4 regions of the Paenibacillus sp. FSL K6-2441 genome follow, and region 3 is predicted to be linked to each of the others. Evidence: riboswitches for the same ligand, from Rfam matches in the RefSeq annotation. Region 3 holds a riboswitch; each other region holds the start of a gene.
The links. Region 3 has a riboswitch for cyclic di-AMP ahead of NSQ80_RS10740 (3D domain-containing protein). Riboswitches for the same ligand answer to the same signal wherever they lie in the genome.

Region 1 (4,341 bases), 2.2 Mb from region 3:
AGCGTGTACGAGCCGGTGGGTACCCGGGGGCGGACGTCCGAAGGCTGGAACCTCCATCAGTATCACGGAAACTCGGAATTTTACTCCGACTTTGGGATTTATAGCGTAAGGATCAACGTGCCCGAAACGTACACCATGGCAGCCACCGGTTTTCAGACCAAAAAGGCGGTCTTGAAGGACGGACGGAAAACCTTGCAATTCTACGCCGACGACGTCCACGATTTCGCTTGGGCGGCTTCGCCGAACTTCATCTATGTAGAAGAGCCGTTCTCCTCTGCCGAAGTTCCCGGCGTGCGGATCAAGCTGTATCTCGATCCTGCACATAAGGATCTGAAGGAACGTTACTTCTATGCCGCCAAGGTAGCTCTGGCGAACTACAGTAAGTGGTATGGACGATACCCGTATTCCACGCTGTCCGTTGTGGTTCCACCGGCGAACGCAAACGGTGCGGGAGGTATGGAATATCCAACCTTGGTCACCGCGTTTGGAGCCGTCAGCGATTCCCCCGGATACGACGATCTGGAGCGCACGGTCATCCATGAAATCGCCCATCAGTTCTTCTACGGGATGATCGCCAACAATGAATTCGAGGAAGCTTGGCTGGATGAAGCTTTTGCCTCTTATGCAGAGGATAAGCTCATGGAGCAGGAGTTCGGAATCACCCCGAATTTGCCGATCCAGTCCGCCATGATTACCTCGCCGGCTTCCTTGACCCAGAACGCCTGGAAATACGGCTCCGGGGACGGTTATGCCAAGAATGCGTACTACCGAGGCAAGTTAATCCTGCTTGACATCGAGCGGCAGGTCGGCAGCAAGACGATGAAGCGGATTCTGAGCACGTACAGCCAGAAGTACCGGTTTAAGCACCCAACGACCGCCGACTTCCAACGGGTGGTTGAGCAAGTGACCAGCCGCAGCTGGAAAGAGTATTTTCAGCAATACGTCTATGACGGGAAAATGGCGGATTTTGCAGTGGAAAAAATTCAGATCACTCCGATCAGCCAAGAAGGCGGCCGGATTTACGAGTCGAACGTAGTCTTTACCCGCAAAGGGGCAACCCACCCGAAGGTTCCGCTGCTGTTTACCTTCACCGATGGTCACACCGTACGCAAGCAATGGAACGGGGAAGATACTCGCCTCGAGATCAAGATGCAATATAAAGCACCGCTGGCATGGGTTCAGATCGATCCGGATTACACCTTAACGGTGGAGAACCTTCACATCAACAACTATCTGAAAGCGGAAGTCCCTGAAACCACGCTGTCCCGCTCCAATATGAGCGTCACCAAGCTGCTTGAAGCGATCCTTGGGGGACTTCTGTGGTAAACCTAGGTCCATACTTCTATAAGGAGGGAAAGAAATGAGTTTCGTTCGTTTGGGGTGGACTGCCCTGAAAAGCCAATTTCCCTCGGTCATCATCTTGTTTCTGTACCAGCTGCTGTGGGGATTGTTCTTGTACCGGTTGGTCGATACCGCGGTAATGGCGCTGCTGCAACGATATCCTGACCCGCCGCCCACTGCGCTGTCGAAACTACTGTTCTTGCTTGAGGGACAAATGAATTTATGGAGCAATCCCGAGGTTCGGCTGTATTGCTGGCTGCTGGCAGGGATGGTCGTCCTGCGCATGATCTTGACTCCGTTGATCCAAGCCGGAATCTTCTACGGCTTCACACCGGCCGATCACCGCAGCCCGGGGTTCCCCCTGTTCCGAGGGATGAAGGAATTTGGCAAACCGGTGATTCTGTTTTACGCGATGGAGCTCGTGCTTACCTTGCTGCCCGCCTTCTGGATTGTACCGAGGCTGCTGTCGCTCTGGCCGGGACTCACCGGGATGGAAATCCCGATGGCAACCTGGCTCACCGGGCTTGGTCTGATTCTTGGCTGGTTCATCTACGGCTGGTTCATCCGGCAGTGCCTGTTATTTGTCCAGTTCGGCTACCTGTTTAAGGCCGGGGTTTGGAATTCCCTGCTGGTTTGCTTCCGAACCCTCTTGCAGGGCATCTCCATCTCGTTGATTCTCGGGGCTTTTGGCCTGATCCTCTTCCTTCTGTTCGGAACCGCATCTTGGGTTTGGACGGGGATGCTGGCCCTGATCCTGCAGCAGGCTTATCCCCTCTTCCGCTGCACGTTTAAGGTCTGGAAGATCGCCTCTCAATTTCATCTTTGGCAGTCAAAGGCACAAAAAAGTTAAAATTTTTTAACTCCTCAAAAACCCCGTAACAACAAGGCCTTCGCCGTTTGGCGAAGGCCTTCAGTCCTATTTCCCCTCTTAATCTTGTGAATTAGGCATTGCCAAAAGATACCTGACTTTGTTACAATAACAGCAACGCAATTTCAGTAACAGTTTTGTAATTATTTTTGTCATCTTTGGCAGGAGATTGGTGCCGGATGTCAAATAAGAAATGTCAGGTGTGAAAAACAAAGCCGAATTCCCTTCACCAGGGAAACGGGGGAACCACTTTGGGTGAATTGATCTCGCTTTAGAGGGATCATAGGGAACCTTCAACCGAATCCTTAAGCTAACCTCGTAGGCATTGGAAGGAGCATAACTTCTTGAAGAAGCGTTTGACGGTAGCAGCAGTAAGTTTTGCCATGCTTTTCACCATTGGAACTGGCAGCGTTTTCGCCGATTCCAAACTGGACAGCGTCATCGGCGGCGCGCTCGGAAGCAGCTATGTTGCGGGCGGAACCACAACCGACGGGTTCGACTGTTCTGGATTTACGATGTACGTCTTCTCGAAGATCGGCATCAAGCTGCCTCACCAATCCGCATCCCAATACAAAATGGGAACTGCGGTTGACAAGAGCGAATTGATCGAGGGCGATTTGGTCTTCTTTAATACTTCCGGTAAAGGCGTTTCTCATGTCGGCATCTACGTCGGCGACGGCAAATTTGCTCATGCCTCCTCCTCCAAAGGTGTAGTCATCAGCAAATTAAGCGAGAAGTATTACGTCGAGCGTTACGTTGGAGCGAAACGGATCATGAGCAACGACAAGTATGAAGATGTGACCGGTGAAATTGCTGAACACGATGATGTTCAATAAGAACTCGCTACGAAGCCCGTGGGGATGTTGATAACAACGTCTCTGCGGGTTTTTTCCTTGTCTTCCCTTCTCCCTAGCCCCAGTCCCTTAGGAACCATTACCCACGAATCGCCTCGCGAAAACAGGCCAATAGAAGCGTTTTTTTTCGACAAACTTGTCAACTCTGGACGCCTTTGGTAAAATGAACAACGTAAATGGTAACAACTTTGTAATTATTGTTGTAACTGTTTCTGTGCAAGATCTTGGGTGCAATCTACAATGAAACTGCCGAATTCCCACGCACCCGGGAAGCGGGGGACCCACCATAGGGTGAATTGATTTTCGCTATAAAGGTAACAGCTCCCAAACTAATAACTACCATTTCAATCAAGGTTACTTACCTCTATAGCAAATCATAGGGAACCTTCAACCGAATCCATAAGCTAACCTCGTAGGCCTTGGAAGGAGTAAGACATCTTGAGAAAGACTTTGACAGCAGCGGTAACGAGTTTAGCCCTCCTATTTACCTTGGGGGCAGGTAGCGCCTTTGCCGACTCCGCAAAAGCCGAGACAACGACGCTATCCAGTATCGTCGATTCCGTGTACGGGACGCCTTATAAATTCGGAGGCACCACGACAGCGGGATTTGATTGCTCCGGATTTACCCGGTACGTCTTCAGCAAGATGGGCATCAAGCTGGCGCGTGTGTCCGCCGCCCAGTATAAGCAAGGCACACCGGTACCCAAGAGCGAGCTTCAAGCTGGGGATCTCGTCTTCTTCAAGACGACGGGGACGGGCAAAGTATCCCATGTCGGTGTTTACATCGGCAACGGTGAATTCGCTCACGCGTCCTCATCCAAGGGCATCCGGATCGACAAGTTAAGCAATAGTTATTACCAGAACCGCTACGTTGGCGCGAAGCGAGTTCTCAGTAAATACGGTTATTCCGTCTACGCTGCGGAATCGTAATCCATTGATCTATCGGTTTCATCCTGTTCATCATCACTTACTCGCCGCAGGCCGGGTTCCTGTTAGAACCGCCTTGCGGTCTTTTTTTATCTGCACCCTTATCTATATAACGAAACAGCCCGGAAAAAGGTTGCCACAAAGCTAAAAATCCCGCGCAAATCTCACAATTTCCCGAAGGGGGGGCAAAAACCTTTACAAGCTGCGTAATTCCGGCTATTGTGAGGATAATGGAACAATTACGACGGACTTTCCTTTAACAAAGGAGGGGCAATATGGACCAATCGATGTCTCCGTTTCGTATCGTGCCGATGGAAGAAGCCCATGGCGCGGAAATTTGCACCTGGCGTT
Region 2 (4,341 bases), 2.3 Mb from region 3:
TTCAGAAGTATCGGATATCGTGCGGTCGATCAGCGGCTTGCACCGAGGGAAGACGCATTTGTACTATCCGGATAATAAATTGTGTGCTGTGATAGATCGGCTGCCCCGCCCGGTAGCCCGCATTTTCGAGCAACGGAATTAGGAGGATGACAAGGTTTATGTTATTTGATACGCATACGCATTTGGATGCTCCCCAATTTGACGAGGACCGCGAGGAAGTGATCGCGCGCGCCGTGGAACAAGGGGTTACGCGGATGATTAACATCGGATTTAACCGCGAGACGATCCCTTCGACCATGAAGTTGGCAGAGACCTATGACTTCATTTATGCCGCTGTCGGCTGGCATCCGCAAGACGCGATTACAATGCAAGAGGGCGATTTGGACTGGATTGCAGAATTGTGCAAGCATGAGAAGGTCGTCGCCATCGGAGAAATTGGGCTGGATTATTATTGGGATACGTCACCTAAGGACGTTCAACATAAGGTTTTTCGTGAGCAAATTGGACTGGCTCGCAGCTTGGGCATGCCGATTTCCATTCATAATCGGGACGCTCACGAAGACGTGGTACGCATCCTTCGGGAAGAGAAAGCCAATGAAGTTGGAGGCGTGATGCACTCTTTCTCCGGCAGTTGGGAAATTGCCAAAATGTGTCTAGATTTGGGATTTCATTTGTCGTTTGGCGGGCCGATTACGTTTAAAAATGCAAAACAGCCAAAAGAAGTGTTGGCCAAGACGCCGATGGATCGATTGCTGATCGAAACGGATTCCCCTTATTTAACGCCGCATCCATATCGTGGTAAACGGAATGAGTCCGCTCATGTCCGCTTGGTTGCAGAAATGGCAGCCGAGCTCAAAGGGGTCACTTTTGAGGAAATCGCGGAAATTACCACCCGAAACGCATTGGAACGATTTGGAATCCCGAGTATTTGAGAGCAAAACGGATGAAATAAAGAGGATTTCGGAAAGATTAATGCTTTTTAACCCTCAAAAACAAGGTCATTACATTTTTTTAACCATTTTTTTAAAAAAACGTGGTTGATTCGTCCTTTACAACCTGCATCGAAACAGGATAGAATCTTTTCAGTATCGATTCGGTTCGTTTTGAACCGTACGATGCTTGGTTCCATGAACCAGTCTCGCTGAATCTCCTATGACGGAGAACGGGGGAACCAATACGGATTGCAGTTGGCGATAGCCTGTATGCGTTCGTATTCGATTTCTTTCCAGGGTCTATGGGGTGAATTCAAGGTCATTGCGCCATGAGCGAATGTACTGAGAAAGGGCGGCTCTCTTTCGCCCGAACCCGACAGCTAACCTCGTAAGCGAATAAGAGAGGTCACTCGTGCAGCTATTACACCCAAGACATTCAAGAAGCCACGAAGGAGTTCCTCTAACTCTTTCTCCCGGCTTCTTTTGTTTTGAATAAAAGTAATAGGGTCGTCATACTGTTGGAAAACAGGAGGTGACGACAAGCAGGAGAGACTGGTCAAGGATGCAAAACGCTTAGGATTAAATTTAAGATCAGTGTTCAAAAAGTCAGGTTTTTCAGCACCGAGAAGGTTGGATGAAGCTTGGGACTGAGTAGCGCAGCGTACATGGGGGTACGTGAGCAACGGAAGGCCCGGCTGAATTCAAGATTCGATGCCGAATTCACTTCTTGACCTGCTTCGTGATCAAAAGATGACTTTTTGACTACCTTAGGCGTTTTGTAAAAAGTAACTGTAGTCGCGTCAATCGTTATCATGCATCGACCTAGACGGCGGGACTATGAAGGAGGACGGAAGAAATGGGCATTTTCCGCAAAGAGGAGACCCATGAATCACGCTCATCCAGCATGTCTTACGCAATGCGATGGAAGCATGAGAATTTACGTCAGATAGCGTTCGTCGGCGTTCTGGCCATCGCGGGAATCATCATCATCCTAATCTGGCTGTATAGCCAGGCACAGAAGGAAGTATCCCTGATTGTGGACGGGAATGTCCAGTCTGTGGAGACAACCCAATCCAGTGTAGCTCATCTGCTGGAGGAACAATCGATTAAGCTCAGTGCGAAGGATTCAGTATCCCTCCCGCTGGAAAGCTCGCTGAAGAACGGTGACCGCATTGTCATAGTACGCGCGAAGCCGGTCAATGTGACCGCGGACGGCAATACGAAAGTCCACTTCACGACGCAAAGCAAAGTAGAGGGCGTATTGTCCGAGCTCGGCATCACTTTGGATGAAGACGACAAGGTGACCCCGGCATTGGACAGTAAAGTTACCGAGAACCTGAATGTCAAGGTCGTTCGGGTCAGCAAGCAAACGGTGCAGAGCAAGGAGACTGTGCCCTTTAGCGTGGTCAAAACGTCGGACGACAAGCTGCTAAAAGGTACCACGAAGGTCATTCAAGAAGGTACCGAAGGTCTGGTCATTCACAACATTGAGAAAACCTACGAAGACGGAAAATTCGTGGCGAAGCGTTGGCTCGGCAAAGAGGTCTCCAAGGACCCTCAGCCGAAGGTGATCGCAGTCGGCACGAAGAAACCTACCGAGGTCCTGTCGGCCAGCATAAGCCGTAAGGGAAATACGGTGAACATCAGCGGGACGACGACCAAAGGTGGCGTCTCATTCAAATATAAAAAGATCCTGAAAAATGTTACGTTAACCGCGTATTCGGCGGAAGAAGACGGGATAGGCACCCGTACGGCTTCGGGTACCCGCGTGACGGAAGGCAGAACGATTGCCGTTGATAAAGACGTCGTTCCGCTTGGTTGGTGGGTATACATCGAAGGAGTCGGCTTCCGTAAGGCAGAGGATACGGGTGGAGCCATCGATGGAAATAAGATGGACGTCTATTTTGATAGTCTGAAGGATGCTAAGAAATTCGGCCGCAAGAAGGGCCGCACCGTATACGTAATCGGTCCGACGAAGCCGGAATTGAACTAAGATCTCGTTCTCTTTCGTTTTACAATGCGGAGGGAATGAGATAGTATTAGGATGATGAATAAGACAGTGGATTAGAAGGACAGTGGATTAGAAGAGGATGATATGATCCTCTTCTTTTTGTTATTCTGGTGGAGACAAGCAAGAACAGGAAGGAAGACAGATCCATGATCAAAGAGGTCATCGTGGTGGAGGGCCGAGATGACACCGTGGCCATTAAACGAGCCGTAGAGGCGGATACGATTGAGACGGGGGGTTCGGCGATAGGCGAAGCCGTGCTAAAGAAAATCGCTTTGGCGCAGGAACGCCGGGGCGTGATTATTTTTACGGACCCCGACCATGCCGGGGAGCGGATTCGTAAAATCGTGGCAGCGCGGGTGCCGGGCTGCAAGCACGCTTTCCTGCCTGAGGTCGAAGCTACGAAGAAAGGCGACATCGGGGTGGAGAATGCCTCGCCGGAGGCGATCCGCACCGCGTTGTCCCGGGTGCGCAGCGAAGCGCCGGGAGTAGAGGCCGCAATCACCTGGGAAGACTTGATTAACGCAGGGTTAATCGTACACCCGCAAGCTGCGGCGCGGCGAAAAGCGCTGGGCGAGCTGTTGGGTATCGGATATTGTAACGGAAAGCAGCTCTACAAACGGTTAACCGTGTTCCGCATCAGCCGCGAGGAGTTTGCAGCTGCGTTAGCCGAGTTGGAAAGCAAAGGAGTTTAAGAACCATGAGCATAAGGGAAGACGTATCCACACCGCGCCGGACGAAGGAGATCATTCAGCGGCACGGTTTTTCGTTCAAAAAAAGTCTGGGGCAAAACTTTCTGATCGACCAGAACATCCTCGGTAAAATTGTTGCCGCCGCCGAATTGGACAAGACCCAGGGCGCACTGGAAATCGGGCCGGGCATCGGCGCCTTAACGGAGAAGCTGGCGCAGGAGGCAGGCAAGGTGGCAGCGGTGGAGATTGACCAGCGGCTGCTTCCGATTCTGCAGGAGGTGCTGGAGCCCTACCCGCACGTCCATGTGATCCATGGCGATGTGTTGAAGCTGGACCTAAAGGCTTTATTTGCTGCGGAATTCAGCGGGGTGAGCGGCGTCAGTGTCGTCGCCAATCTGCCGTATTACGTGACGACTCCCATCATGATGAAGCTTCTGGAAGAGAAACTGCCGCTGAAACATATCGTCGTCATGATCCAGAAGGAAGTGGCCGAGCGCATGGCTGCCACTCCCGGCGGCAAGGACTACGGCAGCCTTAGCATCGCCGTGCAGTACTACAGCACCCCGGAGATGATCTGCACGGTGCCGCACAGCGTGTTTATTCCACAGCCGAATGTAGAGTCCGCAGTGATTCGCTTAACCGTGCGGGAGACGCCAGCTGTGGCGGTTCAGGATGAGGCGTTTTTCTTCGAGGTGGTGCAGGCTTCTTT
Region 3 (4,341 bases):
AGGCGTAGATGCCCGGATTCTCCAATCCAACGCTGTTTAACATCCCCGACGCTGTCTCAGCTACGCGAACGCCTTCGTTCCCTGCCTTTGGATGCAGCGTCAACCCTTTTCCGGACAACCCGCCTAGTTGATTGATATCATAAATCGCACCATATTCCTGACCAAAGCCAAACGTTCCAGAGGCCATCACGATCGGATTTTTAAAAAAGACTCCAGCGAGGCGACACGATAAATCCGTCATACAAACATCACCTCTTCCGCCAAAAATACCGGCCCGTCAGCGCAAGCCTTCTTCCGGACGTCTCTGCATTTCACGCTGCAGACAAGGCAAGCACCGATTCCGCATGCCATCCGATTCTCCAAGGAGACGTATACCTTGGCCTGGCCGCCGCTTTCCGCCTGTTTGCGCTGGACGGCATGCAACATCGGATGAGGCCCGCAAGCAATTACCGTATCGTACGCCCGAAAATCCACTTTCTCTAGAATCGAGCCGCCTACATCCACCGTCACGTTGCCGCGGGACATCGCACGGAACTCCTCTACCAAATAAGGCTCGCGGCTGTAACCGAGATATACGTCTGCCTGCGGTGCTTCCCTAAGCGCATAATAAAACGGAGCGATGCCGATGCCACCGCCTACAAAGGCGGTTCTTCCCTCCAGCGGCGGAAACCCGTTACCAAACGGCCCGTCCAAGGTCAATCGGTCGCCTTGCTTCAGTTCAGATAACCGGGTCGTACCTACCCCCGCAACCCGGATCAAGAAATCCAGCCGATCCTCTTCGAGATCAAAGATACTGATCGGTCGGGACAGTAACGGATAGCGTTCTCCTGCACGCAACATGTAGAATTGCCCCATTTTTCCCGTAAATCGCCCTTGTACGGACAGTTTGAACACCCCTGGTGATATTTCCTCGTTAGCCACTACGATTGCCATATGTTCACCCCACCCCATTTGATTACACTTCATCAAAGGATGCAATTTTTTAGCGGGATCGTCTGTGACATCTCTCACAGCGAATCATGAGAGGAAATCAGCGCAATTTTTCACAATCCATCATGATCTGAAAAAGTTAGGGGATACTAGAGAACATGTACAGTTTTGGGTTGAAGGGGGACTTCAAATTGCTTATTCAGCTTAAGAATGCTCTGGTCTGCTGCATGACCGCTTCTCTGATCATGGTGGGCGGGACGGAATTTTATCCCGTCAAAGCCGCCGCACTGGATCTCGAAAACAGAGGGCCAGAATCTCAGGGGGACCAGGCGGACAAGAAGGCGGCACTCGTGCCCGCAGGTGCCAAGCCGGCAGATCTTGGTGAGCTGCGGCGCAAATATTCAGAAACCTTCATCTTCCGGGGGCCGGAGGTGAAGCAGATTGCACTGACCTTCGATGATGGTCCGGATCCGCGGTTTACGCCGCAAATTTTGGACGTGCTTCACCGGAAAGGGGTCAAAGCCACCTTCTTTGTTGTTGGTGCACGGGCTAAGAAGTTTCCCGGCCTGTTACGGCGGATGCATCACGAAGGCCATCTCATCGGCAATCACTCCTTTAATCATCCGAACTTCCGCAACCGCTCCATTAAGCAGTTCCAGAGCGAGATTTTACGCACGGAGAAAATTATCCAGAACGTCGTTGGATACCGTCCCCAGCTGATTCGGCCGCCTTATGGAGAAATCAAGGAAGAACAGGTTCAATGGGCGAAAAAGAACGGCTACACCCTCGTCAATTGGAATGTGGATTCACAGGATTGGAAAGGGATCGACAAGAACAAAGTGATCTCCAACGTGATGCGCACGGCGGGGCCCGGCTCGATCATCCTTCAGCACTCAGGCGGCGGCGTTGGCTCCGACTTAACCGGCACCATCCAGGCTTTGCCGAAGATCATCGACGCCTTGCAGGCACAGGGGTATCAATTCGTTGATCTTTCCGAGCTGCTGCATACGACCAAATACCGCTGATGTATTGGGAATCTTCTGAAAATCAGGCACTTCGCCAGCAAGCACAAAAAGTCGGCCAGGATACATTCTGACCGACTTTTTTAAACAAGGTGTTTAATTTAATACGTAAAGCGTCACATCTTGGAAACCAAACGATTTCGCATTTGCTGCGCTGCCGGGAATAAAGATATCAATCCGGTTACCCTTGATTGCGCCCCCCTGATCGGTGGCCGTAGCTACAAAAGCCTGATCCGGCAGACCGTCATGGTTGTGGCCGGTCACCAGCACCTTTGTGCCCATCGGAATGACATTCGGATCAACAGCGATGGTACCAAGCTTCAGCGGGTTGCCGAAGTAGTCAACCGCGCCCCATTTTCCATTCTCACTAGCTGATGCCGAATACGCCGATGCTTTCACATTGATCGTTTTCGAGTAAGTAAAGGTTTTCCCCCATGCTTCAACCACGTTCCCGGTAGACATGACCTTGAGCTTGGAAGCGGAAGCAGTTGTCGTAGCTGCGCTCTCCTTCTTCGCCGGAGCAGCGGAAGCAACTCCCGTCGTTTGGGTTTGAACTCCCGGAATGGTGATTTTTAAACCAGCGTAAATATTTTTCGGATTGATGGATGGGTTGGCAGCCATGAGCTTATTCATATCTACGCCATATTTTTTGGCAAGAAGATAAAAAGTATCTCCTTCCACGGCTTTATGTACCGCGTCTGCATGGACGGAAGTCGTCTGCATCGGAATCGTAAGGCTTGCGGCGATCAGCGCCGTTGCTGCAATTTTAGACCAAATACGAGTATTCAAATGAATTGCCCTCCTTTTTACTGCGCCTGCGGAGTTAGTTGTCGGATTCGGGAAAAAGGATCATTCCCGGCGCATCGCTTCGATACGCTTCACCCCAAGAAAACAGTCAGCTAGGCAGCCCCTGTTTTCATCTTTCGTCCCCCGCACCTCAAGTTCAGGTTTCGGCCTACTTAATATATCACAATTTTGTAACCAATAGGTCAGGTAAATCCCACCAAACGGCGGAATTGCTTGATTGGACTGGTTACATTTTTGTGTTCAAAGGTAAAAAGAGTGTAAATTTAGATCGTACGTTCGATCCATCGGAGGACAAAAAACCGCCCGAATGGAAGCTCGGACGGTCCTTAAGATTTATAATACTTTGCTTAAAAAATCCTGCGTACGCTGATGCTTCGGCGCCCCAAACACCTCTTGCGGCGTACCTTGCTCCAGAATGACACCTTGATCCATAAACAGGATGCGGTCGCCAACCTCACGGGCAAATCCCATCTCATGCGTAACGATAACCATCGTCATTCCCCGTTCAGCCAGGTTCTTCATAACGTCAAGCACCTCTCCGACCATTTCCGGGTCCAGGGCCGACGTCGGTTCATCAAACAGCATCACATGCGGCTCCATAGCCAATGCGCGGGCAATCGCAATCCGCTGCTTCTGTCCGCCGGAGAGCTGCGCCGGATAGGCGTCCCGCTTATCCTCCAGTCCAACCGTGCGAAGCAGGTCCATGGCGATCGCTTCCGCTTTGCCTTTATCGAGCTTCTTCACGCGAATCGGCGCGAGCGTAATGTTGTCGATCACGGTCTTGTGCGGGAATAGATTAAAGTGCTGGAACACCATCCCCATTTTCTCGCGGGTTTTATTGATGTCATGTCCCTTGGCGGTGATCGAAGCGCCTTCAAAGGTGATCTCCCCTTCGGTCGGAACCTCTAACAGGTTCAGGCAGCGGAGAAACGTACTTTTCCCCGACCCGCTAGGACCGATGACGACGACAACTTCGCCTTTGGAGATTTCCAGATCGATCCCGCGCAAAATATGGAGTTGGCCGAATTTTTTATGCAAACCTTTAACGGTGATCACTGGTCTTCAACTTCCTTTCGAACACGCCCAAAATCCGAGACAGCGTGAATGTCAGAATAAAGTACATAATGGCGATGATCAAATAAGGCGTCATCCCATCGTACGTAATCGTCACGACGGACTGTGCTTGATAAATCAGCTCGGCCGTACCGATGATCGATACGATCGACGATTCTTTAATGATCGTAATAAACTCGTTGCCAATCGCGGGAAGCACCGATTTGATCGCCTGCGGAATGATGATATGGCGCATAGCCATCCCTTTGGTCATCCCCAAGGAACGGGCCGCTTCCCCTTGTCCCCGATCGACACCTTGAATGCCGGCACGGAAAATTTCCGCCAAATAAGCCGAACTGTTAATGGACAATGTAATCGCACCTGACTGAATCGGGGTGAAATTAATATCAAACATAAATGCGAACCCGTAGTGAATAATCAACAGCTGTACCATCATTGGGGTGCCACGCAGAAATTCAACCCACACATGCCCCAGAAACCGTAGGATCCCCCATGGCGACATGCGCAA
Region 4 (4,341 bases), 1.3 Mb from region 3:
TCAAATCCTTAATGCCCTTCGGGACGAAGATCCGCCAGAGGAGTCATAACATACGGCTCCTCTTTTTGTTGCGGCGTCGGGGTCTTCCGCTCCTTGCTTGGCGGGTTAAACAAGTAAATCACATACGCAACGATCGCCGGCAAGGCGATGTAGAACAACCCGGCGACGATGTTCAGCGCTCCGCCCATAAACATCAGGCTCAGCGACATCAGGATGCTGTCGAAGATGACGTGCGAGAAGACAACGGTCGCGAAGCCGTAGCGCAGGAACACGAAGCTGAACAGCAGTCCGATAAAGGTTAATTCGATCGGGCGCGAAATGACCGGATAAATCGGATACAACGTGTGGCCAAACGCCCAGATTAAGGTCGACAGCAGGCAGGCGATAAAGGTGCTGCGGAACATTTTCTTCAGCATTGGGATCCCGAACAAGCGATACACCGCTTCTTCTCCGATCCCTGCCACCCAAGCCAGCAGCGGAAACAATAGCGGGTACACCATGTTGTAAGGCGATTGCGTCGCATCGGTCGTGGACCAGGTATGAATCGTTTGCTCTAAAATGAAGAAAACAACGGATTGAACGCCTAACAGGATCAATGCCCAGGCATACCCGTCAGCCACGGAGGTCAGGATGGAACGGCCGTACCCTTCTTCCCGTGATCGCGCCCACAAGTTGATGCCGTTCTTCCGCCACAGTCCATCGCCGCCCACCAGCGAGAAGTACACGGAAGCGGCGAGGAACAACGTCACCAGACCTTGGAAGAAGAGGCCAAAGATGAGCACGCCGGATTCAAGACCGTCTTTTTGGAACACGGGGATCATGTTGATCGTTCCAATCGTGGATAGCACGAAGTAAGCCGAAGCCAGGAAAATACCCCGCTTAAACGAGGTATGGGCCCGCGTCAGCGCGCTGTAGACGATCGCCAGAATCGCCAGCACGAACGTCAACAGGGCGTATCCGGCATAGGTGAGCCAGCTGGCGATTTTCGTCTGTCCGGCGACGTAGTCCTGATGAGCCTGCGGTACGGTAAAATAGCTCTCCAACGAGGAAACCTTGCCGTATTCGAAGCTGAGCTTGATTTCCGCTTGCGATTCGCCTAACGTGTAGCCATTGATATGGTAGAGGAGGCCCACATCCCCTTCACCGGAGGCCAGCTCCAGATCGCTTGGTTTAAATCCAAAGGCGTTCAGGTAAGGCTGTGCCAGCTCTTCTTTCTCCGCTAACGTTAAATCCCCCTCCCATGCCTTCATGGAATCGGTGGTTTCCGATCCTACATCAAGCATCATCTGCTTGGTGGCGTTGCTGGAGGAACTGATCTCCTCGAAGCCGACGACTTGACCGGTGGTCATATGGACATCCACGGTCACGGCGCTTAACGATTCGGTGGGGTCCGTGTAACGGACGCGAAATACGTCATATGGAAATTGCTTGTCATACGTTTTTAAGTATGGGGCGAGCAGATCGGCTTTGGTTAAGTAACCAAACAGATCGGAACGCGTTTCGTATGTAATCAATGCTTTATCCTTCGTGGGATTCGGCAGGTCGATCCCAAGTACGGATTGGACAAATTCACTTGCATGGGCAGCTGCTTCCGGTTTGCTGATCACCTCATTTGCTTGCTGCAGCTGCAAGGACTCCGAATCGGTGGTCGGAAACAGTTGAACGGCGACGAACACAATGAATCCTAGGGCGGCCAGCAGCCACAGATTTTTGGTCTTCATCCTGCGGCGGCCATTTGACGTCAAAGGGGAACTCACTCGCAAAACTCCTTTGTTATTAAGTTGAATGAAATCGGGAACACGTACTCTTCTTATATTATGAGGTATGTTTTTCCCTCAAGTACGTCAAAGTAAAGATAACACAGCTATCCCCCCTGCGCCAGACGGATGGCAAAAATGACGAGAAACGGCAAAAACTCCGGCAAGCCCTCGCATCACTCAGATTGGGGGCGAAGTTGATCCTCCCACTCCCTGATTTCGTCCTTTTCTGGTCTTTTTCTTGAAAATAGAGCTTTGTGGCGGGACGGAATAAGGGATATAATCCATTTGACGAAAAATGATTGAAAACAATTGAAAAGATTGGCCGAATTTCGCAATGAAAACGGGGGAACCGTATATTTTGGGGTGAATTTCACGGAGCTTCAACTCCCAGCAAGGGGATATGTTCCGCGAATAGGGCAACTGGGCATGTCCGAATCCGTCAGCTAACCTCGTAGGCCTGTGCATCAGGAACCAAACACCGAAAGGCATTGGATTTCCAGTGCTTTTTTTCTTTTGTGTTTTTTTCAGAACGATGATGAGGTGAACGCGTTGCATACCAAGAAAATTAACCTTTCTCCGCCGCAGATATTGGTGACTGGGTTTGCCCTCATCATTTTGTTGGGAACTCTGCTGCTTATGCTTCCGATCTCTGGGACGTCCGGGGAACCGATGCCATTTATTGATGCTTTATTTACGGCAACCTCGGCAACTTGTGTGACGGGGCTGTTTGTGGTGGATACGGGAAGGTATTTTTCAACCTTTGGACATATCGTCATCATCATGCTTGTACAAATCGGGGGGCTTGGCTTTATGACCATGGCCACCTTGTTCTCCCTTGTCCTCAAACGGAAAATCTCGCTGAAAGACCGTCTGCTGCTCCAGGAAGCGATGAACCAGAGCTCAATGGAAGGCATCGTTCGCTTAATCCGCAAGGTGCTGATGTACTCCCTGATCATCGAGTCCAGTGCGGCGGTGCTCCTCACGATTCGCTGGGCCTTTGATATGCCGTTTGGCCGGGCGCTGTATTATGGGATTTGGCATTCGATTTCGATGTTTAATAATGCGGGATTTGATTTGTTTGGGGAAAATCGCAGTTTAATCCCCTATGTTAACGATCCTTTGATTAACATCGTCTCCATCTTGCTCATCGTGTCCGGGGGGCTTGGTTTTATTGTCTTGTCCGATCTGGCAGAGTATCGCAAGCATCGCAAATTGTCGCTTCATTCCAAAGTGGTGCTGTCCATGACGGGGGCGCTGATTGCGATTGGCACGATCGTCATTTTCGTGTTCGAATTCACGAACTCGCGTACGCTGGAACCGCTCAGTTGGAGCGGCAAAATCTGGGCTTCAATGTTCCAATCGATTACGCCTCGTTCGGGAGGGGTTGTCACCCTTGATATCGGTTCGCTGCGTCAGGCTACGCAATTCTTCATAATCATCCTGATGTTTATCGGGGCTTCGCCCGGCTCGACGGGGGGCGGGATCAAGACAACTACCTTTACGCTTCTCATCGGCGCGGTGATCTCCATGATCCGCGGACGAACCGATTTGGTGTTGTTCCGTTACCGGATGGCCCAAGAACGGATCTTCAAGGCGCTCACGATTACGATGATGGCACTGTTCGTCATCGTTGCTGTAGCGATGGTGCTGTCCACCACAGAAGACGCAAGCTTCCTCTCCATTTTATTTGAAACGACTTCCGCTTTTGGAACGGTTGGATTATCGATGGGCTTAACGGAGCACTTGACGGAATTTGGGAAAGTTGTGATCAGTCTTACGATGTTTGCCGGACGGCTGGGGCCCTTGACGCTTGCTTATGCCATCGGTCCAAGGAAGGGGAAAGAGCTGTATCGCCATCCAGAAGGTAAAATCATTATTGGATAAGGGGAAATGGGGCAAAAATGAAAAAGCAGCAGTTTGTGGTCATCGGCTTGGGGCGCTTCGGCTCGAGCCTGGCCTTGGAGTTGGTGGAGTTAGGATATGAGGTTCTGGGCATCGACCGGAATGAAGAGATCGTTGACGAATTAAGCGATCGGCTCACGCATACGGTTGTCGCCGATGCAACAGAGGAAGAGGTGCTGAAGTCGCTGGGGGTTCGTAATTTCGATTGCGGGATCGTGGCGATTGGCAACGATATTCAAATGAGCATCCTAGCGGCCATTCTCCTCAAAGATCTGGGCATGAAAACGGTAGTCGCCAAGGCGATCTCGCTTCTGCACGGCCGGGCCCTAGAGAAGCTGGGGGTGGATCGGGTGATCTATCCGGAACGCGACATGGGGATTCGTGTTGCCCATCAGCTGGTTACCCCGAATCTGCTGGATTATATTGAACTGTCGAAGGAATACAGCATCGTCGAGATGAACGTCCCGGCATGCCTGGACCAAAAGAGCCTGGGCGATATTAATCCGCGGACGCGCTTTGGCTGCAGTATTGTGGCGATTCACCGCAATGGCGGTATTTTGGTTGCTCCCACTGCGATGGATCAGTTAAATGAAGGCGACATTATGGTTATTATAGGAGCAAAGAAAAATATCGAGCAATTTGAATCAATCATCAATCCTTAATAAGATGGTAAGATGGC

Region 1: another riboswitch for cyclic di-AMP. It lies ahead of NSQ80_RS00580 (C40 family peptidase); the one in region 3 lies ahead of NSQ80_RS10740 (3D domain-containing protein).
Region 2: another riboswitch for cyclic di-AMP. It lies ahead of NSQ80_RS00145 (3D domain-containing protein); the one in region 3 lies ahead of NSQ80_RS10740 (3D domain-containing protein).
Region 4: another riboswitch for cyclic di-AMP. It lies ahead of NSQ80_RS16985 (TrkH family potassium uptake protein); the one in region 3 lies ahead of NSQ80_RS10740 (3D domain-containing protein).

Annotation. Positions count from the first base shown of each region.
Region 1 is NZ_CP150174.1:129,198-133,538, reverse strand. Features, by position in the region: gene NSQ80_RS00590 (M1 family metallopeptidase) at 1-1,326, shown strand, start outside; gene NSQ80_RS00585 (hypothetical protein) at 1,361-2,191, shown strand; cyclic di-AMP (ydaO/yuaA leader) riboswitch at 2,413-2,549, shown strand; gene NSQ80_RS00580 (C40 family peptidase) at 2,554-3,045, shown strand; cyclic di-AMP (ydaO/yuaA leader) riboswitch at 3,301-3,497, shown strand; gene NSQ80_RS00575 (C40 family peptidase) at 3,502-3,993, shown strand; gene NSQ80_RS00570 (GNAT family N-acetyltransferase) at 4,266-4,341, shown strand, end outside.
Region 2 is NZ_CP150174.1:30,743-35,083, forward strand. Features, by position in the region: gene NSQ80_RS00135 (HD domain-containing protein) at 1-142, shown strand, start outside; gene NSQ80_RS00140 (TatD family hydrolase) at 159-932, shown strand; cyclic di-AMP (ydaO/yuaA leader) riboswitch at 1,130-1,342, shown strand; gene NSQ80_RS00145 (3D domain-containing protein) at 1,789-2,925, shown strand; gene rnmV (ribonuclease M5) at 3,090-3,635, shown strand; gene rsmA (16S rRNA (adenine(1518)-N(6)/adenine(1519)-N(6))-dimethyltransferase RsmA) at 3,641-4,341, shown strand, end outside.
Region 3 is NZ_CP150174.1:2,366,181-2,370,521, forward strand. Features, by position in the region: gene NSQ80_RS10725 (dihydroorotate dehydrogenase) at 1-241, opposite strand, end outside; gene NSQ80_RS10730 (dihydroorotate dehydrogenase electron transfer subunit) at 238-933, opposite strand; gene NSQ80_RS10735 (polysaccharide deacetylase family protein) at 1,122-1,955, shown strand; gene NSQ80_RS10740 (3D domain-containing protein) at 2,049-2,675, opposite strand; cyclic di-AMP (ydaO/yuaA leader) riboswitch at 2,750-2,918, opposite strand; gene NSQ80_RS10745 (amino acid ABC transporter ATP-binding protein) at 3,093-3,815, opposite strand; gene NSQ80_RS10750 (amino acid ABC transporter permease) at 3,802-4,341, opposite strand, start outside.
Region 4 is NZ_CP150174.1:3,681,563-3,685,903, reverse strand. Features, by position in the region: gene uvrC (excinuclease ABC subunit UvrC) at 1-49, shown strand, start outside; gene NSQ80_RS16990 (type II CAAX endopeptidase family protein) at 9-1,757, opposite strand; cyclic di-AMP (ydaO/yuaA leader) riboswitch at 2,071-2,233, shown strand; gene NSQ80_RS16985 (TrkH family potassium uptake protein) at 2,301-3,644, shown strand; gene NSQ80_RS16980 (TrkA family potassium uptake protein) at 3,662-4,324, shown strand.